3 regions of the Klebsiella sp. I138 genome follow, and region 3 is predicted to be linked to each of the others. Evidence: predicted binding sites of a transcription regulator. Region 3 holds the regulator's gene; each other region holds the start of a gene.
The links. Region 3 encodes LexA, which represses DNA repair genes until DNA is damaged. Its sites were predicted from a motif close to TNCTGTATGTACATACAGNA; they were not measured.

Region 1: the regulator LexA is predicted to act here: its motif matches at 5,549-5,568, upstream of mutH (DNA mismatch repair endonuclease MutH).
Region 2: the regulator LexA is predicted to act here: its motif matches at 7,236-7,255, upstream of dinG (ATP-dependent DNA helicase DinG).

What each region holds. Positions count from the first base shown of each region.
Region 1 is NZ_CP180447.1:5,170,981-5,180,741, forward strand. Features, by position in the region: gene aas (bifunctional acyl-ACP--phospholipid O-acyltransferase/long-chain-fatty-acid--ACP ligase) at 1-892, shown strand, start outside; gene lplT (lysophospholipid transporter LplT) at 885-2,078, shown strand; gene ACMYSK_RS24260 (NADP(H)-dependent aldo-keto reductase) at 2,229-3,269, opposite strand; gene ACMYSK_RS24265 (YgdI/YgdR family lipoprotein) at 3,505-3,723, opposite strand; gene ACMYSK_RS24270 (TerC family protein) at 3,847-4,560, opposite strand; gene mutH (DNA mismatch repair endonuclease MutH) at 4,624-5,319, opposite strand; gene rppH (RNA pyrophosphohydrolase) at 6,002-6,532, shown strand; gene ptsP (phosphoenolpyruvate--protein phosphotransferase) at 6,545-8,791, shown strand; gene lgt (prolipoprotein diacylglyceryl transferase) at 8,940-9,761, shown strand, end outside.
Region 2 is NZ_CP180447.1:2,393,422-2,403,182, reverse strand. Features, by position in the region: gene ACMYSK_RS11175 (ABC transporter permease) at 1-724, opposite strand, end outside; gene ACMYSK_RS11170 (ABC transporter permease) at 824-1,963, opposite strand; gene ACMYSK_RS11165 (ATP-binding cassette domain-containing protein) at 1,947-3,686, opposite strand; gene hlyD (secretion protein HlyD) at 3,679-4,674, opposite strand; gene cecR (transcriptional regulator CecR) at 4,671-5,348, opposite strand; gene rhlE (ATP-dependent RNA helicase RhlE) at 5,631-7,034, shown strand; gene dinG (ATP-dependent DNA helicase DinG) at 7,269-9,413, shown strand; gene ybiB (DNA-binding protein YbiB) at 9,456-9,761, shown strand, end outside.
Region 3 is NZ_CP180447.1:3,801,099-3,810,859, forward strand. Features, by position in the region: gene pspG (envelope stress response protein PspG) at 1-213, opposite strand, end outside; gene dusA (tRNA dihydrouridine(20/20a) synthase DusA) at 354-1,352, opposite strand; gene ACMYSK_RS17760 (cupin domain-containing protein) at 1,456-1,944, opposite strand; gene zur (zinc uptake transcriptional repressor Zur) at 2,059-2,574, shown strand; gene ACMYSK_RS17770 (CsbD family protein) at 2,667-2,876, opposite strand; gene dinF (MATE family efflux transporter DinF) at 3,003-4,319, opposite strand; gene lexA (transcriptional repressor LexA) at 4,388-4,996, opposite strand; gene ACMYSK_RS17785 (diacylglycerol kinase) at 5,198-5,566, opposite strand; gene plsB (glycerol-3-phosphate 1-O-acyltransferase PlsB) at 5,696-8,119, shown strand; gene ubiA (4-hydroxybenzoate octaprenyltransferase) at 8,181-9,050, opposite strand; gene ubiC (chorismate lyase) at 9,063-9,560, opposite strand; gene malM (maltose operon protein MalM) at 9,750-9,761, opposite strand, start outside.

The sequences.
Region 1 (9,761 bases), 1.4 Mb from region 3:
CGGCCTGTTTACCCCGCTGTTTACCGGCGCGGAGGTCTTCCTCTACCCCAGCCCGCTGCATTATCGGGTGGTGCCGGAGCTGGTTTATGACCGCAACTGTACGGTGCTGTTTGGGACGTCGACCTTCCTTGGGAACTATGCGCGCTTTGCCAATCCTTATGATTTTTATCGTCTACGCTACGTTGTGGCCGGGGCAGAAAAGCTTCAGGAGAGTACGAAGCAGCTGTGGCAGGATAAATTTGGCCTGCGTATTCTGGAAGGCTATGGCGTGACCGAGTGTGCGCCGGTTGTGTCGATTAACGTCCCGATGGCGGCAAAAGTCGGTACCGTAGGGCGTATTCTGCCGGGGATGGATGCACGCCTGCTGGCGATGCCGGGTATTGAAGAGGGCGGCCGCCTGCAACTTAAAGGGCCGAACATCATGAACGGCTATCTGCGGGTGGAGAACCCGGGCGTGCTGGAAGCACCTACGGCGGAAAATCAGCACGGTGAAGTTGAAAGCGGCTGGTACGACACCGGGGATATCGTCGCCTTCGACGAGCAGGGCTACGTACGTATTCAGGGGCGTGCCAAACGTTTTGCGAAAATCGCCGGTGAAATGGTGTCGCTGGAAATGGTCGAGCAGGTCGCTTTGGCCATCTCGCCTGACAAGATGCATGCCACGGCGGTTAAACAAGATGCCGGTAAAGGCGAGGCGCTGGTGCTCTTTACCACCGATAATGAACTGAACCGTGAAAAACTGCTGCGTTATGCCCGTGAACATGGCGTACCGGAGCTGGCGGTACCGCGCGACATTCGCTGGCTGAAGCAGCTGCCGGTTCTCGGCAGCGGTAAGCCGGATTTTGTCACCCTTCAAAGTATGGTTAAGCAGACGGAACATTCTGATGAGTGAGTCAGTACACACTAACACCTCGCTGTACTCGAAAGGCATGATGGCGGTCATCTGCGCCCAGTTTCTCTCGGCGTTTGGCGATAATGCCCTGCTGTTTGCCACGCTCGCGCTGATGAAGCAGCAGTTCTACCCGGACTGGAGCCAGCCGGTGATGCAGATGTTGTTTGTGGGTGCTTACATTCTATTTGCGCCGTTTGTCGGCCAGTTTGCCGACAGCTTTGCCAAGGGGCGAGTGATGATGGTGGCCAACGGCATGAAGCTGATTGGCGCAGGCTGCATTTGTTTTGGCCTCAACCCGTTTCTCGGCTATACGCTGGTAGGCGTCGGTGCGGCGGCTTATTCACCGGCAAAATATGGCATCCTCGGCGAGCTGACCACCGGGGATAAGTTAGTGAAGGCTAACGGTTTAATGGAGTCGTCCACCATTGCGGCTATTTTGCTGGGGTCGATGGCCGGGGGCATTCTTGCCGACTGGCACGTGCTGGCCGCGCTGGCCATCTGTGCGGTGGTGTATGGCGGTGCAGTGATCGCTAACCTGTGGATCCCGAAGCTGCCGGCGGCGCGTCCGGGGCAGTCATGGCGCTTTACGCCGATGACGCACAGCTTCTTCAGCGCTTGTAAAACGTTATGGCGTAATGGTGAAACGCGCTTTTCACTGGTGGGTACCAGTCTGTTCTGGGGCGCTGGCGTGACGCTACGTTTCCTGCTGGTGCTGTGGGTGCCGGTAGCGCTTGGCATCACCAGTAACGCGATGCCGACCTATCTCAATGCGATGGTGGCGGTCGGGATTGTGCTGGGAGCGGGCGCGGCGGCGAAGCTGGTCACGCTACAAACGGTCTCTCGCTGTATGCCTGCCGGGATTTTGATCGGCGTTGCGGTGATCTTTTTCGCGATACAGCATGCGCTATTGCCGGCATTTGGTCTGCTTCTGCTGCTCGGTATCTTCGGCGGTTTCTTTATCGTGCCGCTCAATGCGCTGTTGCAGGAGCGCGGTAAGCACACGGTTGGCGCAGGCAACGCAATTGCGGTACAGAATCTCGGTGAAAACGTGGCCATGCTGCTGATGCTAGGGCTCTATTCGCTGGCGGTGAGTATCGGCATTCCGGTGGTGGGTGTCGGAATTGGCTTTGGCGCGGTGTTTGCGCTGGCCATCACTGCCCTGTGGGTCTGGGGACGCCGCGCATAATCCCCGTTGGCGCTACGCTGACCGGACTACAGAATCGTGCATGCTGTGGTTTCGTCGCCCGGACGTTGCGGTTTGCAGGGTTGGTAGCCCGGACAGGCGCTGCGCGCCGCCTCCGGGCAGAGGACGGCGCGATTCGATGATTTATCTTTCTTACGGTGCCGGGTAGGTATACACCTGATGTACCGCTTCAATTTCCGCTAAGACCGCTTCACTCAGCTCAAGATGCAGACTTTCAACGTTAGTTTTAAGCTGCTCCAGCGAGGTTGCGCCCAGCAGCGTGCTGGCAACAAACGGCTGACGGCGGACAAAGGCCAGCGCCATCTGGGCCGGATCGAGGTTATGGCGTTTGGCGATATCGACGTAGGCCGCTACTGCTTTCTGCGACTGCTCGCTACTATAGCGCGTGAAGCGGCTAAACAGCGTATTACGTGCACCAGCCGGTTTTGCACCGTTAAGGTACTTGCCGGTTAGCGTGCCGAACGCCAGGCAAGAATATGCCAGCAGCTCAACGCCTTCATACTGACTGACTTCCGCCAGGCCCACTTCGTAACTGCGGTTCAGCAGGCTGTAGGGATTCTGGATGGTGACAATCCGCGGCAGATCGTGTTTATCCGCCAGATGCAGATAACGCATGACGCCGAAGGCTGTTTCATTGGAGACGCCGATATAGCGGATTTTACCGGCGCGCTGGAATTCAGTAAGCGCTTCCAGGGTGTCCAGCAGAGTAACGACCGGCGCGGAGTCGGTCCAGGTATAGCCCAGCTTACCGAAACAGTTGGTCGGACGCTGCGGCCAGTGAACCTGATAGAGGTCGAGATAGTCGGTTTGCAGGCGCTTCAGGCTATCGTGCAGGGCGTCACGGATGTTTTTACGATCGAGCACATGGTTAGGGCGAATGCTGCTGTCGTTATTGCGCGCCGGACCGCTGACTTTCGAGGCGATAATCAGCTTTTCGCGATTGCCGCGTTTCGCCAGCCAGTTGCCGACGTAGGTTTCCGTCAGCCCCTGAGTCTCCGGGCGTGGCGGAACGGGATACATTTCAGCGACATCAATCAGGTTAATACCCTGGCTGACAGCGTAGTCGAGCTGTTCGTGCGCGTCGGCCTCGCTATTTTGCTCACCAAAAGTCATAGTGCCCAGCCCAAGCGTGCTGATCTCAAGAGAACTGTGTGGGATACGGTGATACTGCATAGCCGGCTTCCTTTTTTATTAACAAGGTCAGGAGTTCCCCGACAAAGGAGTATCAAAATGGCAGAGGGGAAGAAAAAGAGGAAGTAAAAAGATCAAAAAAGCCGGGCTTTCGGCATCCGAAGACATGATGCTGCGGATGTATCAGAATATCCCGACTCTTTTTTAAGACAGTACTGTGTCGGGGAAGGCGGCCTCGCCAGGCGATAGCTGGCAGGCGGCTGGCCGACGAAAAATCTTAACGTTTAATAATCTGTGACACGTCGTCGCGATTGATCTGCATTTTGTTGCCCTGCTGATCTTCGTAACTGATAAGACCGGTATCATCATCAACGGCTGGCTTACCATCGGTCAGAATCATGCGGCCATCTTTTGTTGCCATCACATAATCGCTGCTGCAACCGGAAACCGAGAACGCCAGTCCTACGGCGGAAATCAATACTGCCCATTTTTTCATCGTCACTACCTCTTTAATGGTCGCACCTCACACCAGTGTATTAATAGCCTGATTTGTGAGACATAAAAAGCAGTAAAGTCTTAAAAAAGATTGCAGCCCAGGTTTGGGCTGCATTTTTGTGGGTTACAGCGGATTTTTTTTATTGCGCAGCAGGTTAAGGCTTTCGACGGCAATCGAGAAGAACATCGCGAAGTAGATGTAGCCTTTCGGAATATGTATCTCGAAGCTTTCCAGCATCAGGGTAAAGCCGACCAGGATCAAAAACGACAGGGCCAACATTTTCACCGACGGATGACGGTCAACGAAGTCACCGATTGGCCGGGCGGCAAACATCATCACGCCGACGGCAATGACCACCGCCGCCATCATAATGAACAGATGGTCCGACAGCCCCACGGCGGTAATCACCGAATCGAGGCTGAAAATGATATCCAGCAGCATGATCTGCACGATGGCGCCCATAAAGGAGTGCACGTTGGTTTTGAGCCCCTCTTCTTCACCCTCAATAGACTCGTGGATCTCTTTGCTGGCTTTCCAGATAAGGAACAGGCCGCCGAGCAGTAAGATCAAATCGCGGAAGGAAATCTCATGTCCCATCACGGCAAACAGCGGGTTGGTCAGCTTGACGACCCAGGCTATCGAGGCCAGCAGCCCGAGACGCATCAGCATTGCGCCCATCAGGCCGATGCGTCGCGCGTGAGCGCGCTGGGCGGTAGGGAGTTTCGCCACAACGAGGGAGAGAAAAATAATATTGTCGATCCCCAGCACTATCTCCAGCAGCGTCAGCGTACCGAGCGCCAGCCAGGCGTTAGGATCGGTTATCCATGCAAATAACATTGTTCAAAGTCCTGCAAAAAAGAAAGTCGCAATTATATGCAACCCGGCAGGCAGAACAAAAAATTAATCGTGCCCGAGGAGAAAATGACGGGCCAGCAGGGCGGCGGTAAAATTCTTTTTCAGGTAGAAGCCGCGTGGCAGGGTGAGAATGGGCTCGCCGCGGGCGCCAATAGCCTCGGTCAACGCTTTGCTGTTGGCGGCTTTTGGACGCAGCTGTAGCACCTCGCCATGACGGGCTGTGATGCGTTCAACCTGGCCGAGGACAATCAGATCCATCAGTTCCTCCCAGTCCATTCGCAGCTGGCGATCCTCTTCTTCATTCGGGCTCCACAGCAGCGGGGCGCCGACGCGACGTTCTGCCAGAGGAATGGCGCGTTCACCCTCCACCGGCACCCACAGGACGCGTTTGAGCTTATGGCGCACGTGACTGCTTTCCCAGGTCACGCCGCTGTTTCCGGTGAGCGGGGCGACGCAAACAAAGGTGGTCTCCAGCGGGCGGCCCTGGCTATCGACGGGGATAGTTTTCAGCTCGACGCCCAGCGCGGCGAAATCCTGCTCCGGTTTACTTCCGGCGCTGGCACCCAGCCAAATTTCCAGCAGGATGCCAATCCATCCTTTATCGCGTTTTAAATCTCGTGGGATGGGAATACCGGCCAGCGCCGCCAGTTCACCCAGCGAATAGCCCGCCAGCCCCTGTGCCTGGGCCAGGAGCTGCTGCTGGGATTGCGGTGGAGACGTTAACGGTGCGATGGCGGACATACGGTAAAACCCCTGGTCAAAAAATGAACGGTAATTTGCTGCGTTGTGGACAGAGTTTACCTTTTCCTGGGTAACTATGACAATTTGATGATTCGTATGGATTTTTTTTCATTTTTTTGCCGTTGTGAAAATAGTGAAAATGGGTTTTCCAGAACTGGTCACTGGCAATGAACAGGATCTTACACCATGTTATCCACAGAAAAATGGGATAACTGGGGAAAAGCGGCACTACTGTTTCCATTTACAGCCTTGACGTGCGACGAAAATCGAATTTTTAGACAAAATGTGCCCAGCAGGCTCGCATAATCTGTGGATAAAATCGACATTGTTCGATCTTTCATCAGTTCCAGGATCGCATGTGTGATGATCATCACGTTTAGCTGTAATTATTGAAAGGTTTGTGTGCTAACGTAATGAATATAATGCCATTATTAAATCGTACTATCCGTACGTGTTTCAGACTGCTCTGGGTTTTCCCTGGGTAATTCCATACTTCTTCACAACTCTATCCACAGAAAAAGTGAATAAAATGGGGTCGCGATCGCTTTCGTTGTTTATAACTCTGCTGATTACTGTGAGTTATTCAAATGTTATTCGGCCGCACAGGGGCAACAGAGTGGTTTACCGTTTACAGCGAGTGTGAAACAATCGTTCACATTGAAGATTATTTTGAGGTAGTCCGGTGATTGATGACGATGGCTACCGCCCAAATGTCGGTATTGTAATCTGTAACCGCCAGGGCCAGGTTATGTGGGCCAGGCGCTATGGTCAGCACTCGTGGCAGTTCCCGCAAGGGGGCATTAATCCAGGGGAATCAGCCGAGCAGGCCATGTATCGGGAATTGTTCGAAGAGGTTGGGTTAAGTCGTAAAGATGTGCGAATCCTGGCCTCAACCCGTAACTGGCTGCGTTACAAGTTGCCTAAACGTTTGGTGCGTTGGGACACAAAGCCGGTTTGTATCGGCCAGAAACAGAAGTGGTTTCTTCTGCAGTTGATCGGCAGTGATGCGGAAATCAATATGCAAACCAGTAGTACACCTGAGTTTGATGGTTGGCGCTGGGTAAGTTACTGGTACCCGGTTCGTCAGGTGGTGTCGTTTAAGCGCGACGTGTACCGCCGGGTGATGAAAGAGTTTGCCAGCGTCACCATGTCGCTGGCGGAAAGTGCACCTAAACCGCAAAGCGCGCCTGCATATCGACGTAAAAGAGGTTAAGCCACGCACATTATGCTCACTCGGTTACGAGAAATCGTCGAGAAGGTCGCGAGTGCGCCGCGTTTAAACGAGGCGCTGGATATCCTGGTCACCGATATCTGCAAAGCGATGGAAACGGAAGTCTGTTCGGTTTACCTGGCCGATCACGACCGACGATGCTACTACCTTATGGCCACTCGCGGGCTGAAAAAACCTCGCGGGCGTACCGTTGCGCTCGCATTTGACGAAGGCCTGGTTGGCCTGGTCGGGCGCCTTGCGGAGCCTATCAACCTTGCCGATGCGCAAAAACACCCCAGCTTTAAATATATTCCGGCCGTCAAAGAGGATCGTTTCCGCGCGTTTCTTGGCGTCCCGATTATCCAGCGGCGCCAGCTGCTTGGTGTGCTGGTGGTGCAGCAGCGCGAGCTGCGTCAGTTTGACGAAAGCGAAGAGTCGTTTCTTGTCACTCTGGCGACGCAAATGGCCGCCATTCTTTCCCAGTCACAGCTGACGGCGCTGTTTGGCCAGTATCGACAGACGCGTATCCGCGCGCTGCCTGCCTCCTCCGGGGTCGCTATTGCCGAGGGCTGGATGGACATCAGCCTGCCGCTTATGGAGCAGGTGTATGAAGCTTCAACGCTCGATACGGCTTCTGAACGCGAACGTCTGACCGGCGCGCTGGAAGAGGCGGCGAATGAGTTTCGTCGCTACAGCAAGCGCTATGCCGCCGGGGCGCAGAAAGAGACCTCGGCTATCTTCGACCTCTATTCACACCTCCTGTCTGACGCACGTTTGCGCCGCGAGCTTTTTGCGGAAGTCGACAAAGGATCGGTGGCTGAATGGGCGGTGAAAAAGATCATCGAGAAGTTCGCCGAGCAGTTTGCCGCGTTGAGCGATGGCTATCTGAAAGAGCGGGCCGGCGATCTGCGTACGCTGGGCCAACGTCTGCTTTTCCATCTCGATGATACAACTCAGGGCCCCAATACCTGGCCGGCGCGTATTGTGCTGGTGGCGGACGAGCTGTCGGCAACAACGCTGGCGGAAGTTCCGCAGGACAGGCTGGCAGGCGTCGTTGTCCGCGATGGCGCGGCAAACTCGCACGCCGCCATTATGGTGCGGGCGTTAGGGATCCCGACAGTCATGGGGGCCGATATTCAGCCTTCGCTGCTTCACGGTCATATGCTGGTGGTGGACGGCTATCGCGGCGAACTCCTGGTCGACCCGGAACCGGCGCTGTTGCAAGAGTATCAGCGCCTGGTCAGCGAAGAGAACGAACTCAGCCGGCTGGCGGAAGATGACCTGGAGCACACCTCCGAGCTGAAAAGCGGCGAGCGGGTGAAGGTCATGTTAAATGCCGGCCTGAGCCTTGAGCACGAGGAAAAGCTCGGCAACTTTATCGACGGCATTGGCCTGTACCGAACGGAAATTCCGTTCATGCTGCAAAGCGGGTTCCCGTCGGAAGAGGAACAGGTTGCCCAGTATCAGGGCATGTTGCAGATGTTTAATGAAAAGCCCGTGACCCTGCGTACGCTGGATATCGGTGCTGACAAACAGCTGCCGTATATGCCGATTAGCGAAGAGAACCCGTGCCTGGGCTGGCGCGGGATCCGCATCACCCTCGATCAGCCGGAGATATTCCTCATTCAGGTGCGGGCCATGCTGCGCGCTAACGCCGCCACCGGTAATCTCAGTATTTTACTGCCGATGGTGACCAGTCTTGATGAGGTAGACGAGGCGCGTCGGTTGATCGACCGCGCCAGCCGTGAAGTTGAAGAGATGATTGGCTATGCCATTCCACGCCCGCGTCTTGGCGTGATGCTGGAAGTGCCTTCGATGGTCTTTATGCTGACGCATCTGGCCAGTCGCGTGGATTTTATCTCAGTCGGAACGAATGACCTGACCCAGTATATCCTCGCCGTCGATCGCAACAACACCCGGGTTGCCAGCATGTATGACAGCCTGCATCCCGCCGTACTGCGGGCGCTGGCGATGATCGCGCATGATGCCGAACGCTTCGGCATCGACCTGCGGTTGTGCGGTGAAATGGCGGGGGATCCGATGTGCGTGACGATTCTGATTGGCCTCGGCTATCGCCATCTGTCCATGAACGGTCGTTCGGTAGCAAGGGTAAAATACCTGCTCCGACGTATTGATATTGAAGAGGCTCAGGAGCTGTCACGCCGTAGCCTTGAGGCGCAGATGACCACGGAGGTTCGCCACCAGGTGGCGGCCTTTATGGAGCGACGCGGACTGGGCGGTCTAATCCGCGGTGGCCGTTAGCATCCGTATACATATCTTTTACAACAACGGCGCGGCCAGTGAATTAACCTTATGTTATTATTCGCCCCCTTGGAGCACCCGCATAGGTCGGGCGTGTATGATTACCGCTGTCCACTTTCGGCGGAATAACAAGTCTTTATGGTGACAGATGAATAGTGGCTACCTGCATTTTCCGGAGTTTGATCCGGTCATATTTTCCGTTGGGCCGGTCGCCCTCCACTGGTACGGCATGATGTATCTGGTCGGGTTTGTTTTTGCGATGTGGCTAGCCACCCGTCGGGCCAACCGTCCGGGCAGTGGCTGGACCAAAAACGAAGTCGAAAATCTGCTGTATGCCGGATTCCTGGGGGTCTTCCTGGGGGGCCGTATTGGCTATGTCCTGTTCTATAATCTGCCGGTCTTCCTGCAGGATCCGCTGTATTTGTTCCGCGTCTGGGACGGCGGGATGTCGTTCCACGGTGGCCTGATTGGCGTCATCCTGGTGATGATCATTTTTGCCAAACGGACTAAGCGCACCTTTTTCCAGGTCTCCGATTTTATCGCGCCGCTGATTCCGTTCGGTCTTGGTGCAGGACGTCTGGGGAACTTTATTAACGGTGAGCTGTGGGGACGCGTCGATCCGAGCTTCCATTATTCGATGATTTTCCCCGGCTCGCGCGCGGAAGATCTGGCTTTACTGCCGTCTCATCCGGAATGGCAATCGTTGTTTGATACCTATGGCGCGCTGCCGCGTCACGCCTCGCAGCTCTACGAGCTGGCGCTGGAAGGTGTCGTTCTGTTCCTGATTCTGAACCTGTTTATCCGTAAGCCGCGTCCGACGGGCTCGGTCTCCGGCCTGTTCCTGATTGGCTATGGCTTATTCCGCATCATCGTGGAGTTCTTCCGCCAGCCGGATCAGCAGTTCACCGGTGAATGGGTGCAGTACATCAGCATGGGGCAGATTCTTTCCATCCCGATGGTGCTTGCTGGC
Region 2 (9,761 bases), 1.4 Mb from region 3:
TTCCGATAGCCAGCACGATGCTCGCCTGTAGGGTGGCGACGATCAGTGCCGGTACGGCTTTGCCGACAAAAATTTGCCAGGTGGCCAGCGGCGAAACCAGCAGCTGATCGAGGGTGCCTTGCTCCCGCTCGCGGGCGACGGAGAGAGAGGTCACGATCATCACCCCGATGGTAGTGATCATGGCGATCAGTGACGGGACCACGAACCATTTATAATCCAGATTCGGGTTATACCAGTTGCGCACGATAAGCTCGCTGTTATTCGGTTTCGCTTTCCCTTCCAGCAGCTCCTGCTGATAGTTCTTAACGATCTGCTGAAGATAGTTGGCGGCGATTTGCGCGCTGTTGGAGTTGCGCCCGTCCAGTAAAAGCTGGAGCGGTGCGGGTTGGCTGGTGTCGAGATTGCGTGAGAAGTCTGCCGGGAAGCGGACCAGCAACAGCGCTTTTTGCTCATCAATCGTCGGGCGGATCTCCTGCGGGCTTTTGAGGATCAGAATATGGGTAAATGCTTTGGCCCTGGCGAAACGCTGGGTCAGCTCTACCGCGTGGCGGCCATTGTCTTCGTTGTAGATAGCGATGGTGGCATTGGTCACTTCCAGCGTAGCGGCGAAAGGAAATAGCAGCACCTGGATCAGGACCGGCATAATTAAAATGGCGCGCGTTTGCGGCTCACGCAGCAGCGATTGCAGCTCTTTACGAATCAATGTCCATAAGCGGTGAAACATAGTACCTTCCTCATATCGGGTAGCGCTGCGCTTACCCGAACTACACGGCCCGTAGGCCCGGCAAGCGTCGCGTCGTCGGGCACAATACGAGCGCCAGAATTAATCCAGTCGACGCTTTGTCTTCAGCCAGGTCAGGCCGATAAACATTACCGCCGAGGCAATTAAAAACAGCGTATTTACCAGCAGCACCACCGGAATATTACCGGCGAGGAACAGGCTTTGCAGGGTACTGACGAAATAGCGCGCCGGGATGACGTAGGTCACCGCGCGGATCACCGCTGGCATGCTGTCGATCTGGAAAATAAACCCGGAAAGCATGATCGAGGGCAGAAAGGCGGCGTTCAGTGCGACCTGCGCGGCGTTGAACTGGTTACGCGTGATGGTCGAAATGAGCAGCCCCATCCCCAGGGTGCTAAGTAAAAACAGGCTGGTAATAAAAAACAAAATCACCAGCGAACCACGAAACGGTACGCCGAGGATAAACACCGCCACCAGCATGCACAGCAGCATCGCCAGCATGCCAAGGAAATAGTAGGGGATCAGCTTACACAACAGCAGCTCTGCGCGGGTGATTTCGGTCGACAGCAGAGCCTCCATGGTCCCGCGCTCCCATTCGCGGGCCACCACCAGCGAGGTCAGAATGGCACCGACCACCGTCATAATGATGGTAATGGCACCGGGAATAATAAAGTGCTGGCTGATGGCCGCCGGGTTAAACCAGTAGCGCATCTGCACATCAATCAGCGGTTCGAAGGTTTCACCGCGATCTTCCGCACGCTGCTGCTGCCAGATTTGCCAGATACCCTCTACGTAGCCCTGGGCAAAGTTGGCGGTATTCGGTTCGCTGCCGTCGGTTATCAGCTGGATGGGGGCGTCATCGCCGGGGCGCGCCATCTTCTGGTCGAAATCTACCGGGATCACTACCAGCCCGCGGATGCGCCCGGCCTGCATCATTTCAATCAGTTGCTGACGATTGTCACTGACGGTCGCGTCAATATAGGGGGAACCGGTCATCGTGTGGACGAAGTCCAGCGCTTCTTCGCTTTGCTGCTCCAGCAGTACGCCGACTTTTAGCTTGCTGGAGTCGAGGTTGATCCCGTAGCCGAAGATAAACAGCAGCAGCAGAGGGATCACTACCGCAATCAGCCAACTGCTGGGGTCGCGGACGATCTGCCGCGTCTCTTTGACGCATAAGGCGCGCACGCGCCGCCATGACAGAACTTTAGCGCTCACCGGCATTCTCCTTATCCCAGTCATGAATCAGAGTGATAAACGCCTGCTCCATTGTGGGATCGGGCTGTTGCTCATTCGCCGCCTGCGCCTTTAGCGCATCCGGCGTGCCGCTGGCGATCAGCTTGCCGTGATAAACCAGACCAATGCGATCGCAATATTCGGCCTCGTCCATAAAGTGGGTCGTTACCATCACCGTCACCCCTTTATCCACCATGCTATTAATATGCAGCCAGAACTCGCGGCGGGTGAGGGGGTCAACGCCGGAGGTCGGCTCATCGAGAAACAGGATATCGGGCTCATGCATCAGCGAGCAGGCTAATGCCAGGCGCTGCTTGTAGCCCAGCGGGAGCTCATCGGCTGCATGGCTGGCGATGTTTTTCAGACCAAATGCGTCGCTCATACGGGCGATTTTCTCATTCTGAACCCGGCCACGCAGGCCGTAAACGCCGGAGAAGAAGCGCAGGTTTTGCTCAACGGTCAGGTTGCCGTACAGCGAAAACTTTTGCGCCATGTAGCCGAGGTGCTGGCGCGCTTTCCCTGAGCTGACTTTCAGATCCATCCCCAGCACCAGCGCCTTGCCGGAGGTCGGAACCAGCAGGCCGCACATCATTTTAAAGGTGGTGGATTTTCCCGCTCCGTTAGGGCCGAGCAGGCCGAAAATCTCACCACGTTTAACGCTGAAATCGACGTGGTCGGTGGCGGCGAAGTCACCGAATTTTTTGGTCAGGCTTTGCGCTTCAATCACCGTTTCATCGGCCGAGCCCTCAACGCGATGAATAATCTCGCCCAGCGGCGATTCCGCAGTGGCGGCACCACCCAGCAAATCGATAAACGCATCTTCAAAGCGCGGAGCAGTTTCGGCTATCTCTAACGCGGGCATGCTGCTGTTGCGCTGCACTTCCTCAATGGTGGCCTCTTTTTGGAGGATCAGACGTACCGATTTTCCCTGAATAACGCCATCGCTGATTTGCGGCAGCTTCAGCGCTCGTTGCAGAAGGCGGCGGTTATTCTCCTCATGGCTGGAGACCAGAAAACTGCGCCCGGCCATGGTTTGGGTCAACGCTTTCGGCTCGCCCTGGTACAGCAACTGGCCTTCGTTCATCAGCAGCACGTCGCGGCACTGCTCCGCTTCATCAAGGTAAGAGGTGCTCCAGAGGATCAGCATTCCATCCCCGGCCAGTTCGTGCACCATTTGCCACAGCTCACGGCGGGATATCGGGTCAACACCGACGCCGGGCTCATCGAGCAGCAGCACTTTTGGCTCGCCCACCAGAGTACAGGCAAGGCCCAGTTTCTGCTTCATCCCGCCGGAAAGCTTCCCCGCCATCCTGTCGGTGAAGGGGCCGAGGGAGGTAAATTCCAGCAGACGGGCGAAGGTTTTTCTGCGTGTCTCGCCGGTAACGCTGCGCAGATCGGCATACAGCGTGAGGTTTTCCATCACCGTCAGGTCTTCATACAGGCCGAATTTTTGCGGCATATAGCCGAGCACCGCATGCAGGGCACTGTCATCGGTAATCGGGTCGAAACCGATCACGCTGGCGGTACCGTCATCGGCCTTCAGTAACCCGGCGAGCATACGCATCAAAGTGGTTTTTCCCGCGCCATCGGGTCCTACCAGGCCGGTAACATAGCCGGAGCGGATAGTGCAGTTGAGCGGCGCCACGGCGGGCCGGTCCATACCGGCGAACCGGCGGGTCAGGCCGCTGAGCGTGATAACGTCCTCACTCATGTCCGTTCCCGCTGCTGAAAGTGATCGTCACCGGCATCCCCTGGCGCAGCGTGTCATCCGCATCGGTGACAATGATACGCAGGCGATAGACGAGATCGGTACGCAAGTCCGGTGTCTCTACGGTCTTCGGCGTAAATTCGGCGCTGGGTGACACAAAACCAATCTTACCGTGCCACGGCTGGTCAGGGCGGCTATCGGTGTACAGCAGGACCTCCCGTCCGGGCATCGCCTGGCCGAGATTTTTTTCGTCAATATAGGCGCGTACCCAGACCGGATGGGTCAACGACAGCGTCATGACCGTGCCACCGGCGCTGAGCATGCTGCCCGGCTCGACGGCGCGGGTCATTAGCGTGCCATCTGACGGCGCGATAAGGGTGGTATCGTGCAGGTCAAGTTTGGCCTGCGCCAGGGCCGCCTGCGCCTGTTCAAGGCTGGCTTTGGCCTGGGCGATTTCCTGCGGGCGGTTGCCGGCGCGATACTGGCGCAGTTTATCCTGGGCGGATTTCAGCGTCGCCTGAGCCTGGTCGCGGGAGGAGCGGGCATTTTCCAGGTCGTTAACCGAGATGGCGCTACTCTGACGCAGCCCCAGCTGGCGCTGATAGAAGTTCTGCGCATAGTCGTAAGCGGCCTGCGCCTGTTTGACGGCGGCGGCGGCCTGGGCTATTTCTTCCGCCCGATAGCCGGCCATCATCAGATCATACTGCGCCTGGGCAGTGGAGACATTCGCCTGGGCCTGCTGTAAGGCGTTTTCGTACGGGGCACGATCCAGCTGGCCTAGCGTTTGTCCGGCCTGAATCTTATCGCCCTCATCAACGTTCAGCGATGCCAGGCGCCCGCCGACGCGAAAGCTCATATTCACGGTGCGAATATCGACGTTGCCATACAGGGTCAGCTCCCTCTGCTGGCTGCTTTGATACCACCACCAGCCGCCGCCGAGTGCGGCAATCAGCAGCAGTACTAACAGAACGATGATGACGGGTTTTTTCATAATCCCTGGCTCCTTTGCGATAACCCTTGCAGAACGAAATCAATATGGCAGGCAATAACCTGATAAATTTGCTCGGTTTTTTCTTCGTCGAACTGCGCCCATCCGGTACGCAGCAAAATGGTTTCCCGCCCAAGGCGGAACGCGAGAATCTCGCCCAGCAGCGCATGGGTGTGCAGAATCATTTGCGTGTCATCGGCATCAAGGCCGGTAAACGCGGCGATTAAGCGGGTCAGGTAGCGGTGCAGCGGTGCGATAACCTGGCCGTGGATGAGCTGATAGGCCGGGGTAGGAGAAAGCTGTTCGCGAGAGATGAATTTGCTGAGATTTACCGTGTCATCCTGAGTCAGCAGCAAAATCATGTTCTGGCACGCCCGCAGGATAAGCACCCGAATCTCGGCTTTATCCGGTGACGGCGTGGCGAGGAGCGCTTCAGCCGCTTCTGCGTGCGGGCGGAAATTATGGCTGATAAAGTCGGCAATCCACTGTGCGCAGGCAAGATACAGCGAGTCTTTAGAACCAAAATAGTAGGGGATCGCGGCGATATTTTGCCCGGCCTGCGCGGCAATATCGCGGGTGGTAGCGTGCTGGCCGTATTCGCCAAACTGGGCGATGGCTGCGGCAATCAGCTGGCTTTTGGCTTGTTCGCCTTTGGTCGTAACAGGGGATGTGATCATCGCGGCAGAGAAAATTAATCAATCGATTGATTAAGAGTATGTCTAATTCGCGAAACTGTCCAGAATGGCGGATACTCTCTTTAGCGTTTTCCACTTCAGGCGCTGAATGACGCACGTCGCGAGGATTATCCGGCGGAAAAACCCCGAGGGGATATTTTATGCGCTGCGTCACAAAACCTGCTAGACTGCGCCCCTTCATGGCATTGTGGTTTTTGCCATCTCTTTTGCAATAATCTCCCCGAAAACTACGCCTGTCATGGGCCGGGGCGGTTTGGAGTTGTTATGTCTTTTGATTCCCTTGGCCTGAACCCTGATATCCTGCGCGCTGTCGCCGAGCAGGGTTACCTTGAGCCAACCCCAATTCAGCAGCAGGCTATCCCTGCGGTGTTGCAGGGACGCGATCTGATGGCCAGCGCCCAGACCGGCACCGGCAAAACGGCAGGCTTTACGCTGCCGCTCCTGCAGCATCTGATTCAGAAAGAGCCGCATGCCAAAGGCCGTCGCCAGGTGCGCGCGCTGATCCTCACGCCAACGCGTGAGCTGGCGGCGCAGATCGGCGAAAACGTTCGCGATTACAGCAAGTACCTGAATATTCGCTCGCTGGTCGTCTTTGGTGGGGTAAGCATTAACCCACAAATGATGAAGCTGCGTAGCGGCGTTGATGTTCTGGTGGCAACCCCTGGGCGCCTGCTGGACCTTGAGCATCAGAACGCCGTTAGCCTGGATAAAGTCGAAATTCTGGTGCTTGATGAAGCCGATCGCATGCTGGATATGGGCTTTATTCATGATATTCGCCGCGTACTGGCGAAGCTTCCGGCGAAACGCCAGAACCTGCTGTTCTCAGCGACCTTCTCTGACGAAATTAAATCTCTGGCGGAAAAGCTGCTGCATAACCCGCTGGAAATCGAAGTGGCTCGCCGCAACACCGCCTCCGAGCAGGTGACGCAGCACGTTCATTTCGTTGATAAGAAACGCAAACGGGAACTGCTGTCGCAGATGATCGGTGAAGGTAACTGGCAGCAGGTGCTGGTCTTTACCCGCACTAAACACGGTGCCAACCATTTGGCCGAACAGCTGAATAAAGACGGTATCCGCAGCGCAGCCATTCATGGTAACAAGAGCCAGGGCGCACGTACTCGTGCATTAGCTGACTTTAAATCCGGCGCCATTCGCGTACTGGTGGCGACCGATATCGCCGCGCGCGGTCTGGATATCGAAGAACTGCCGCACGTAGTGAACTACGAGCTGCCGAATGTGCCAGAAGATTATGTTCACCGTATTGGCCGTACCGGCCGCGCTGCTGCCACCGGCGAGGCGCTGTCGCTGGTCTGCGTTGACGAGCATAAACTGCTGCATGATATCGAACGTCTGCTGAAAAAAGAGATTCCGCGCATTGCCGTTGCCGGCTATGCACCGGATCCGTCGATCAGAGCAGAACCGATTCAAAACGGTCGCCAGCAGCGCAGCGGCGGCGGTCGTGGCCAGAGCCAGGGCCGCAGCGGTCAGGGGCAAGGGCGAAGTGCTCAAGGCCAAGGCCAGGGCCGCAGCCAGCAGTCCGCACCGCGTCGTAACGACGGTGAAGCGCCGAAGGCCGCTGCCAAACCTTCACGCCGCATCGGCGATGCGAAACCGGCCGGCGAGCAACAGCGTCGCCGTCGCCCGCGTAAACCAGCGGCCGCTGAGTAACCGCACCCCGCCACATTTGCATAATCCGGACAACAGGTTTTGCCTGGATTATGCAACGCAACCCGGAGACGGCGTGAATGCCGCTATCCGGGTTCCTCTCTTGCGTGCCCTGTGATCCCAGACCGGTACATTGACATATCCCGAGCATCATTCCACATTGCTCAGAAAGGCATACCTCCTGTCAGGCAAAAAATGGCACAATAGTGGCTGTTTATACAGTATTCAGGTTTTCTCATGGCATTGACCGCTGCGCTAAAAGCGCAAATCGCCGCCTGGTATAAGGCGCTTCAGGAACAGATTCCGGACTTTATTCCCCGTCCTCCACAGCGGCAGATGATTGCCGATGTGGCGAAAACGCTTGCCGGAGAAGAAGGCCGACACCTTGCCATTGAGGCGCCCACCGGCGTCGGGAAAACGCTGTCCTATCTGATCCCCGGTATTGCCATTGCTCGTGAGGAGCAGAAAACCCTGGTGGTGAGTACCGCCAACGTTGCATTGCAGGATCAGATCTACAGCAAAGATCTGCCGCTGCTGCGCAAAATTATTCCTGATCTGCGCTTTACCGCCGCGTTTGGTCGCGGGCGCTACGTTTGCCCACGCAATCTGACGGCATTGGCCAGTACCGACCCGACGCAGCAGGACCTGTTGGCATTTCTCGATGACGATCTCACCCCGAATAATCAGGCCGAGCAGAAGCTGTGCGCGACGCTGAAAGCCGACCTCGACAGCTACCGCTGGGACGGTCTGCGCGATCACACCGATAAATCTATCGATGATGCGCTATGGGGCCGCCTGAGCACCGACAAAGCCAGCTGCCTGAACCGCAACTGCCACTACTACCGCGAATGCCCCTTCTTTGTTGCCCGGCGAGAAATTCAGGAAGCAGAAGTCGTGGTAGCCAACCATGCGCTGGTGATGGCGGCCATGGAGAGCGAGGCCGTACTGCCGGAGCCGAAAAACCTGCTGCTGGTGCTCGATGAAGGCCATCATCTGCCGGAAGTCGCCCGGGACGCGCTGGAAATGAGCGCGGAAATTACGGCTCCGTGGTACCGGCTACAGCTGGATCTGTTCAGCAAGTTGGTGGCGACATGTATGGAGCAGTTCCGGCCGAAAACCACGCCCCCACTGGCCAATCCAGAGCGTCTGACCAGCCACTGCGAGGAGCTGTATGAGCTGATTGCCTCGCTGAACAATATCCTTAACCTGTATATGCCTGCCGGCCAGGAAGCTGAGCATCGTTTTCCGATGGGGGAACTGCCGCAGGAGGTCATGGATATCTGCCAGCGCCTGGCAAAACTCACCGAAATGTTGCGCGGGCTGGCTGAGCTTTTTCTTAACGATCTCGGGGAAAAAACCGGCAGCCACGATGTTGTGCGCCTGCACCGGGTTTTGCTACAAATGAATCGTGCGCTGGGGATGTTCGAAAGTCAGAGTAAGCTGTGGCGGCTGGCGTCGCTGGCGCAGTCTTCGGGGGCGCCGGTCACCAAATGGGCGACGCGCGATGTACGTGATGGCCAGGCGCATATCTGGTTTCACTGCGTTGGCATTCGCGTCAGCGATCAGCTGGAAAGGCTGCTGTGGCGAAGCGTGCCGCATATTGTCGTCACCTCCGCCACTTTGCGCTCATTGAACAGCTTTGCGCGCTTGCAGGAGATGAGCGGGTTGAAAGAAAAGGCCGGCGATCGTTTTGTCGCGCTGGATTCCCCCTTCAACCATGTTGAGCAGGGCAAAATTATTATCCCGCAGATGCACTACGAGCCGCTGATCGATAACGAAGAGCAGCATATTGCCGAAATGGCGGCTTATTTTCGCGAGCAGGTCGAGAGCAAAAAGCACCTCGGGATGCTGGTACTGTTCGCCAGCGGGCGGGCGATGCAACGTTTTCTGGAACACGTCACCGACCTGCGTCTGCTGTTGCTGGTACAGGGGGATAAACCGCGCTACCGGCTGGTGGAACTGCACCGCAAGCGCGTTGAAGGCGGTGAACGCAGCGTGTTGGTGGGTCTACAGTCATTTGCTGAGGGCCTGGATCTAAAAGGCGAGCTGCTCAGCCAGGTACACATTCATAAAATCGCCTTCCCGCCCATCGACAGTCCGGTGGTGATCACCGAAGGCGAATGGCTGAAGAGCCTGAATCGCTACCCTTTTGAGGTACAAAGTTTGCCAAGCGCCTCCTTCAATCTGATTCAGCAGGTCGGACGCCTGATCCGCAGCCATAGCTGCTGGGGCGAAGTGGTTATTTATGACAAGCGTTTGTTGACCAAAAATTATGGCAAGCGTCTACTGAATGCATTGCCCGTTTTTCCAATAGAACAGCCTGCCGTCCCAGAGGTTATCGTCAAAACGAAAGCAAAGCAGACGCGGCGCAAACGGCGTTAACGGTGCAATGTCGACGATGTGAGCAGCTAACAGGAGTCTTCGATGGACTACAGCAAGATCATTAAAGAAGTCGGGCGCGGGAAAAATCACGCGCGTGACCTGGATGTGGATACTGCCCGCGCGCTTTACTTGCGGATGCTTGACGGCGAGGTCGCTGAACTGGAGCTGGGCGGGATTTTAATCGCCCTGCGTATCAAGGGCGAAGGCGAAGCGGAGATGAAAGGCTTCTATGAAGCCATGCAGCAGAAAACCCTGCGCCTGACGCCGCCTGTCGCCAGACCGATGCCGATTGTGATCCCCAGCTATAACGGTGCGCGTAAGCAGGCTAATCTGACGCCGCTGTTAGCC
Region 3 (9,761 bases):
ACGGCTGTCAGCAGGCGATTTTATCGCCCGAATCACCCATACCACGACAACCGCCAACAGCAGCCATGGCAGCAGTTTGATCATCATTGCAAACAACCCACCGACGAACATCAGCGCCGTCGCGACGATAATCGCGGCAAGAATACCCAGCATCGACACGCCGGTGACCAGCAACATGACAAAAAATCCAATAACAAATAAGAGTTCAAGCATCGTCTTCTCCCCAAAGAAATTACGCAGTGACTCTCCGGGTATTACAAGAAACGTGCCAAGTTTAATTCATTGAATTTAATGAAAAAACTTATATCAGCCGCGACAGAACCTGGCGTATTTGACCAAATTTTGGCGTAAAATTAACGTTTATCTGCCACTAGCTTCAGCGCATGTTCCAGTACGTTAATATCCGCTCCGGCTTTATGCGCATTTTCGCTCAGGTAGCGGCGCCACTGACGCGCACCCGGAATCCCCTGGAACAGGCCCAGCATATGGCGAGTAATGTGGCCCAGATAGGTACCGTTGCTCAGCTCGCGTTCGATGTACGGGTACATCGCGCGCACGACGGCAACCGGGTCACTGTCAGTCCCATCAGCCGCAAAGATCTCCCGGTCGACCGAGGTCAAAATCCCAGGATTCTGATAGGCTTCACGCCCCACCATCACGCCATCCATATGCTCCAGGTGCAATTTTGCCTCTTCCAGCGATTTGATCCCACCGTTGATGGCCATCGTCAGATGCGGAAAGTCGCGTTTTAGCTGATAAACCCGAGGATAATCCAGCGGTGGGATCTCGCGGTTTTCTTTGGGGCTCAGGCCAGAGAGCCAGGCCTTACGGGCGTGGATGATGAACATCTCACACTCGCCGTTTCCGGAGACGGTATTGATGAAATCGCACAGGAATTCATAGCTGTCTTGATCATCAATGCCGATACGGGTTTTTACCGTCACCGGAATCGACACCACGTCGCGCATCGCTTTAATGCAGTCTGCCACCAGTTGCGCATTACCCATCAGACAGGCACCGAACATCCCGTTTTGTACGCGGTCAGACGGACAGCCGACGTTGAGGTTAATCTCATCATAGCCGCGCGATTCCGCCAGTTTCGCACACTGTGCGAGCGCCGCCGGGTCGCTGCCGCCCAGCTGCAGAGCCAGCGGATGTTCTTCTTCGCTATAGGCCAGATAGTCGCCTTTACCGTGAATAATCGCCCCGGTTGTCACCATTTCGGTATACAGCAGCGTATGGCGCGACAGCTGGCGCAGGAAATAGCGGCAGTGCCTGTCGGTCCAGTCGAGCATGGGTGCGATGGAAAAACGGTGGGCGGCAAAAGCGTGAGAAGTGGGTTCTGGCATCATGGCGAATAAACAGGCATCCGGGTAAAAAGGGGCGCTACTATAGCACAAAGATACACCACAGGCGCATAGCACCGCGATGGGTACCGTGCGCCAGATAAACGGGCTATCGCCGGCGAGGTTTGCCGTCGTGTGGGCCGAAAAATTGCGGCGGATGATCGACCCAGCGGTCCTGGCGCGTCGCCGCATACTCTGGATTCAGCGGGTAGTAAATGCGGTTAAATTTTTTGTTCGACTCTCCCACCACTAACAAGCGAACTTCCTGATCGGTGTTATTCAAAAAAGTATGACAGACCCCGGTCCCGGCCGGAAAGCCAACGCTGTCGCCCGGCTCAAGCTTCCACAAATAGCCATTGATCCAGACCTCAGGGTAGCCATCGAGCACGTAGATAAACTCTTCTTCGTCACTTTCTGCATGGGGATAAGAAGTTCGACGGCCCGGCGGCAAACGTTCATGATGAATACCCAGCCGGTTGAGCCTTAACCCCCGCGCCAGCGGAGCCCCAATAGAAAAGCGCTCCGGGTTGTTAGGATAAGAGGCATCATCTGGGCCTTCCAGTTCGCGCCAATGTCGAATGCAATCAGGTCGTTTCATCGTTTTCTCCCGAAAATGAGATGCATCAGGTATAGCACAAGCCGCCGGTTCTCGGCGTTTTGCCTGGATCGTGATAAAGTAACAACTTCAGACTCACGCAACCAGAGGATGCTCATGAATAAGACCACTTCGCAAGAAATGTTAGCGCACGCTGAAAAGCTCTGCGCACAGCGCGGCGTGCGCCTGACTCCGCAGCGCCTGGAAGTGTTGCGTCTGATGAGCCTACAGCAAGGGGCGATTAGCGCATATGACCTGCTTGACCTGCTGCGTGACAAAGAGCCACAGGCGAAGCCACCGACGGTCTACCGGGCGCTGGAGTTTTTGCTGGAGCAGGGGTTTGTGCATAAGGTGGAGTCCACCAACAGCTACGTGCTGTGCCATCTCTTCGATCAGCCGACCCACAGTTCCGCGATGTTTATCTGCGATCGCTGCGGCGTGGTCAAAGAAGAGTGCGCGGAAGGCGTGGAGGATATTATGCACACGCTGGCGGCCAGAATGGGCTTTGCGTTGCGCCACAACGTGATTGAGGCGCACGGTCTGTGCGCGGGGTGTGTCGAGGTCGAAGCCTGTAGCACTCCAGGGCACTGTCACCACGACCATACGATCCAGATTAAAAAGAAAGCCCGCTGAGGCTGGTGCCGCAGCGGGAATCAGGGTTGTCGGTACCTCCGTGTACCGTTCGGGCAGGTAATAACAGAGGGTTAATGCGTTATGACTCGCCGCTACCAGCGGTGATCGTTTTTACGTTCCCAGTCAGACACTTCTTTCTCAGCCTGATCTTTGGCGTAGCCGTAACGCTCCTGGATTTTACCTACCAGCTGGTCACGCTTGCCCTCGATGACCGTCATGTCATCATCGGTAAGCTTACCCCATTTCTCTTTCGCTTTACCTTTCAACTGTTTCCAGTTACCGCCGATTTCGTCTTTGTTCATCATTCAATCCTCATCGTTCGGTGAGTCAACAGCCCGCCGTGTGCCGGACATAGGTTTAACTATAGATAAGAATTCTGGGTTGAATTTATTATTCGGAATCTTTAACCAATTACACGTTAAAAATCGCTACGAAAACCAGGTTCCGCGCTGCCAGTGTCGCCGCCAGATAACCGCCAGCGACAGGCCGCGCAGTGCAAGAAAGACCGCCAGCGCCAGCCAAAGCCCGTGGTTACCCAGAACCGGCAGCGTCAGCAACGTCACGGCAAACCCTGCCGCCGCTATCGCCATGCTGTTACGCATCTCAGCTCCCCGCGTCGCACCGATGAACATGCCATCCAGCAAATAGCACCACACGCCAATCACCGGCAGAACCATCTGCCAGATCAGGTAGCGATCGGCAAGCTGCTGGAGCGACGGCAGCGAGGTCAACAGGGCAATAATCTGCTGCCCCGCAACGGCATAGGTCACCGCAAACGCCAGCGCCACTATTCCCGATTGCCGACAGGCCGCCCGCCAGACGTCAAGCAGCTGACTCCCATTACGCGCGCCGTACGCCTGCCCGGAGTGAGCTTCTACGGCATAGGCAAAACCATCCAGCGCGTAGGCGGTGAAGGTCAGCATGGTCATCAGAAGCGCATTGACGGCAACGATCTCGCCGCCGAGGCGAGCGCCAAAGACGGTCACCGCGCCAAAGCAGAGCTGGAGCAGCAGAGAGCGCAGCATGATATCGCGGTTTAACGCCAGCAGCCGACGCACATCCCCGCGCCAGGCGCATTTCAGCATGGCCAATGACACCCCGCGCAGCGTCAGTACGCGTTTTGCCATCAGCAGCCCGATGATAAAGGTGACATATTCGGCGGTCACCGTCGCCAGCGCAGCACCCTGCACGTTCATGTGCAGACCCATCACCAGCCACAGGTCGAGCACGATATTCAGCAGATTGCCGACGATCAGCAGAATCACCGGCGCCCTGGCGTACTGCACACCCAGCAGCCAGCCGAGCAGCACCAGGTTTGCCAGCGACGCCGGCGCGCTCAGCCAGCGAATTTTGAGAAAGCGCCGGGCCTGTTCCAGCACCGCTTCATTGCCGCCAACAATATGCAACGCCAAATCGATAAGTGGGGTTCTGAAAAGCACAATCAGCAGGCCGGCCCCTAATGCCAGCCCCAGCGGCTGCACCAGCGCCCTCGCCAGGCGAAGAGGATCTTTTGCGCCAAAGGCCTGTGCCGTCAGTCCGGTGGTGCTCATGCGCAGAAAAAGCAGCAGCATGAAGAGAAAACTGGTGGCCGTCGCGCCGACCGCAACACCACCGAGGTAAACCGGGCTATCGAGGTGACCAATTACGGCGGTATCGACCAACCCCAGCAGCGGGACGGTGATATTGGAGAAAATCATGGGTAGCGCCAGGCGCCACAGGGCCTTATCAGCGGCGTTAAAGAACATGAGAAAGAGCCTGACCGGGGGAAGACTGCGCAGCATCATGCATCAGATGATGCTGCGGGGAGAAGGTGTTACAGCCACTCACCGTTGCGAATAACGCCAACGGCCAGCCCTTCGATAGTGAAGTTTTGCTCGCGCAGATTCACCACGATCGGTGAAAATTCGCTGTTTTCTGGCAGGAGTTCGACGATGTTACCCAGCTTTTTAAGGCGTTTTACGGTAACTTCTTCGTCAATACGCGCCACGACAACCTGGCCGTTACGCACATCCTGAGTTTTATGGACCGCCAGCAGATCGCCATCAAGAATACCGATATCTTTCATCGACATACCGCTAACCCGCAGCAAAAAGTCGGCATTCGGCTTGAACATCGCCGGATCGACCTGGAAGTGACCTTCGATATGCTGCTGAGCCAGCAGCGGCTCACCGGCTGCGACGCGGCCAATCAACGGCAGACCAGGTTCTTCTTCCGTAAGCAGACGGATGCCCCGGGAGGCGCCGGAGATAATCTCGATCGCGCCCTTACGCGCCAGCGCTTTCAGGTGTTCTTCCGCCGCGTTGGGAGAACGGAACCCCAAGCGCTGAGCAATTTCCGCACGCGTTGGCGGCATGCCCGTCTGGCTGATGTGATCCCGAATGAGATCGAACACCTCTTGCTGCCTTGTCGTTAACGCTTTCATCCCGCCCCCTGGGTGTATATACAGTTATGCTGTGAGTATATACAGCTAACGGTGATTTTGGAATCAAATTTCACACAAAAATCAGGAGATTCTTTCCATTTTGCGTATCAGATAACCCATTGTGCCAGGGGTTATTGCCACCGGCAGGCCGCAAACCCCATCGGGCGCGTGGAGCCTGCCGGTCGGGACAGCAAAATTCGGTTAATGGTAGCGGGCCCACAGCAGGATTGCCCAGGTGATCAGCGCGATCGCAATGGCCAGCAGCACCGCCGCGGACCCCATGTCCTTCGCCCGACCTGATAGTTCGTGGTGCTCTGGCCCAATACGGTCTACGACCGCTTCAATCGCGCTATTAAGAATTTCGACTATCATCACTATCAGGACCGAGCCTATCAGCAGCACCCGCGTGATGGCGTCAACGTCCAGCCAGCAGGCGATCGCGACGGCAATAATGGCGGCGACGCCTTCTTGACGAAATGCGGCCTCATTCATCCATGCCGCACGGAACCCTTTCCAGGAATAACCTGCTGCTTTAATGATTCGGGTTAACCCAGTGGTATTATTGGCCATCAAAAGAACCTTTTTATGTAAATGACGTCAATGAGTGCACGCGTTTGCCGCGTGGCAACGGAAATTTTGCGCGCTTTCTGTTATTCTTGCCGCGCATTTGCATGATTAACCAGAGGCTTCACATCGTTTATGTCCGGCTGGCAACGAATTTACTATAAATTACTGAATTTACCATTACGGGTGCTGGTAAAAAGCAAGTCTATTCCCGCAGAACCTGCTCAGGAATTAGGGCTGGATACCTCGCGTCCTATTATGTACGTCCTGCCTTATAACTCGAAGGCGGACCTGCTGACTCTGCGCGCCCAGTGCCTGGAGCACGATTTACCCGACCCGCTTGAACCGCTGGAAATCGACGGCGCGCTGCTGCCGCGCTACGTGTTTATCCACGGCGGGCCGCGCGTCTTTACCTACTATGCGCCGAAAGAAGAGTCGATCAAGCTGTTCCACGACTACCTGGATCTGCACCGTAACCATCCTGACCTGGACGTGCAAATGGTGCCAGTGTCGGTGATGTTTGGTCGTAGGCCAGGGCGTGAGAAAGGCGAAGTGAACCCGCCGCTGCGCATGCTGAATGGCATTCAGAAGTTCTTCGCCGTTCTGTGGCTGGGGCGCGACAGTTTTGTCCGTTTCTCACCGCCGGTTTCCCTGCGCAGAATGGCCACCGAACACGGCACCGATAAAATTATCGCCCAGAAGCTGGCCCGCGTCGCGCGCATGCACTTCGCTCGTCAGCGCCTGGCTGCTGTCGGCCCGCGCCTGCCGGCGCGTCAGGACCTGTTCAATAAGCTGCTGGCCTCAAAAGCCATCGCGCGCGCGGTGGAAGACGAAGCACGCAGCAAGAAAATCTCCCATGAGAAGGCGCAGCAAAACGCCATCGCGCTGATGGAAGAGATCGCCGCAAACTTCTCCTATGAGATGATTCGTCTGACCGACCGCGTGCTCGGGTTTACCTGGAACCGTCTGTATCAGGGGATCAACGTCCATAACGCCGAACGCGTGCGTCAGCTGGCCCATGAAGGGCACGAGATTGTGTACGTACCGTGCCACCGCAGCCATATGGACTACCTGCTGCTCTCCTACGTGCTGTATCACCAGGGGCTTGTGCCACCGCATATTGCCGCCGGTATCAACCTGAACTTCTGGCCAGCAGGCCCGATTTTCCGCCGCGGCGGCGCGTTCTTTATTCGTCGTACCTTTAAGGGCAATAAGCTCTATTCAACGGTGTTCCGTGAATATCTCGGCGAGTTGTTCAGCCGGGGTTACTCCGTAGAATACTTCGTTGAAGGGGGCCGTTCCCGTACCGGCCGCCTGCTGGATCCGAAAACCGGCACCTTGTCGATGACCATCCAGGCTATGCTTCGCGGCGGGACCCGTCCTATCACTCTGGTGCCTATCTACATCGGCTATGAGCACGTAATGGAAGTGGGTACCTACGCCAAAGAGCTGCGCGGCGCGACGAAAGAAAAAGAGAGTCTGCCGCAGATGCTGCGCGGTCTGAGCAAACTGCGTAACCTCGGTCAGGGCTATGTGAACTTTGGCGAGCCGCTGCCGCTGATGACCTACCTGAACCAGCATGTTCCGGAATGGCGTGAGTCTATCGATCCGATTGAAGCCGTGCGGCCGTCGTGGCTAACGCCAACGGTGAACAACATTGCCTCCAGTCTGATGGTGCGCATCAACAACGCTGGCGCGGCCAATGCCATGAACCTGTGCTGCACCGCGCTGCTCGCCTCTCGTCAGCGCTCGTTGACTCGCGAACAGCTGACGCAACAGCTGGAGTGCTACCTCGACCTGCTGCGCAACGTGCCCTATTCCCCGGATGCGACTACGCCAACGGCCTCCGCCAGTGAGCTGATTGACCACGCGCTGAAGATGAATAAGTTCGAGGTCGAGAAAGATACGATCGGCGATATCATCATTCTGCCGCGTGAGCAGGCGGTGCTGATGACCTACTATCGCAACAACATCGCCCATATGCTGATGCTGCCGTCGCTGCTGGCGGCGATTGTCACCCAGCATCGTCGTATCACCCGCGCGGAAGTCCTGCATCACGTAGAGATGTTCTATCCGCTGCTGAAAGCTGAGCTGTTCCTGCGTTGGGAAAAAGAAGAGCTGGCCGGCGTTATCGATGCCCTGACGGCGGAAATGCAGCGCCAGGGACTGATTGTCCTGAGCGATGACACAATTAGCATCAACCCGTCCCATTCTCGCTCCTTGCAGCTGCTGGCCGCCGGCGCGCGCGAAACGCTCCAGCGTTATGCCATTACCTTCTGGTTGCTGAGCGCGAACCCGTCCATCAACCGCAGTTCGCTGGAGAAAGAGAGCCGTACCGTGGCCCAACGTCTGTCGGTTCTGCACGGTATCAACGCGCCGGAATTCTTCGACAAAGCGGTATTCAGTACGTTAGTGCTGACGCTGCGCGATGAAGGCTATATTAGCGATACCGGCGATGCTGAGCCGGAAGAGACGCTGAAGGTCTACCAGATGCTGGCGGCGTTGATTACGTCGGACGTGCGTTTGACGATTGAAAGCGTCACCCAGGATGAAGCGTAACGGTTAGACTGACTATTCTGCCCCCGGCTTGCGCAGTGCGAGCCGGGGACAGACAGCGCGTTTACTGCAAATAGCTCATCGCCAGACCAAGAAACACCACCAGCCCGACGTAGTTATTATTTAAAAACGCTTTGAAGCAGGCGTCACGTTCACGCCGGAAAATCAGTTTCTGCTGCCAGAAGAACAGCCCTGCCGCGATAAACAACGACCAGTAATATTCCCAGTGCAGCCCGTTCAGCCAGCCGACGGCGGCCATCAATACCAGCACCCCAATCTGCAACATGCCAATAATCGTCCGGTCATGTTCACCGAACAAAATCGCCGTCGATTTAATGCCGATCTTGACGTCATCATCTCTGTCGACCATCGCGTACTGGGTATCGTAAGCCACCGCCCACAAAATATTGGCGAGGAACATCAGCCAGCAGCTCAGCGGCAGAGCTTCACTCACCGCCGAGAAGGCCATCGGGATGGACCAGCCGAATGCGGCACCTAGCACCACCTGCGGCAAATGGGTGTAGCGCTTCATAAACGGATACACCCACGCCAGCGCCAGTCCGGCAACCGACAGCAGGATAGTCATGGTGTTTAACGTGAGCACCAGCAGGAACGAAAGCAGCACCAGCACGGCAAACAGTACCCGCGCCTCTTTCTCCGATACATCGCCGCTGGGTAGCGGGCGGTGGGCGGTGCGTTTAACGTGGCCGTCAAATTTCCGGTCGGCGTAATCGTTCACCACACAGCCGGCGGCGCGCATCAGCCAGACGCCGGCGACAAAAACGACCAGAATCCACAGCGGGGGGATCCCCGGTGTCGCCACCCATAGTGCCCACAGCGTCGGCCACAGCAGCAGCAGCGCGCCAATAGGTTTGTCAGTACGCATCAGGCGATGAAACGCCAACAGCTTATTTTGCGTCAGACTCCTCTCCATTTCTTCTTCCTCTTAATACAACGGTGACGCAGGCAGAAAAAGTTCTGTCAGCAGCAGCGGTTTTCCGCTCAGGCGGAGGCGGGAACGACGCCCCCACAGCTCTGCATAGCGCCCAATTTCAATAAAATCGCGGGTTAATGTTGATGATGTGAACAAATAGCGCCCCAGCGGCGTCTGCCCCAGCTGCTGCAAGGCCAGTTCGGGACCACACAGCGTCGACTCCGGCACGATCGTTCGGCCAGCAAGCCAGGGTTCACCATTGGCGCAAAGAATGATTTCCCGCAGCCAGTAACGCGCTTCATCTGGCAGCAACGCCTCTTCACCCTCCAGCGCTTCACGGCCAACGAAGCCTTCGTTGATCATATTCACACTGACTTTTTTCCCCTGTTGCTCAAAGCGTTGGGTCATTGAGTCTTCCAGCAACAGCCAGTCGCGCAGAGGCGGCTCCAGCGGGGGCATAGCGGCAAAATAGCGCAGCGCACGCAGTTGCGTAAGCGCAGGATGTGACATGCCTGATTCTCCGGTACATAACGTAGCAGCATTGTATCGCAGAATAAGCCAATCAGGGCGGGCAAACCGTCAAGATACGATCATCGGCGTAACAGCCATGCAACAGCGGCCGCCACGCGATAAAAAAAGGTGCGTCCAGGCGGACGCACCCAAAGGCTGTGCCTAAACATCAGCATTGTGGGGAGACGATCACCCCTTGCC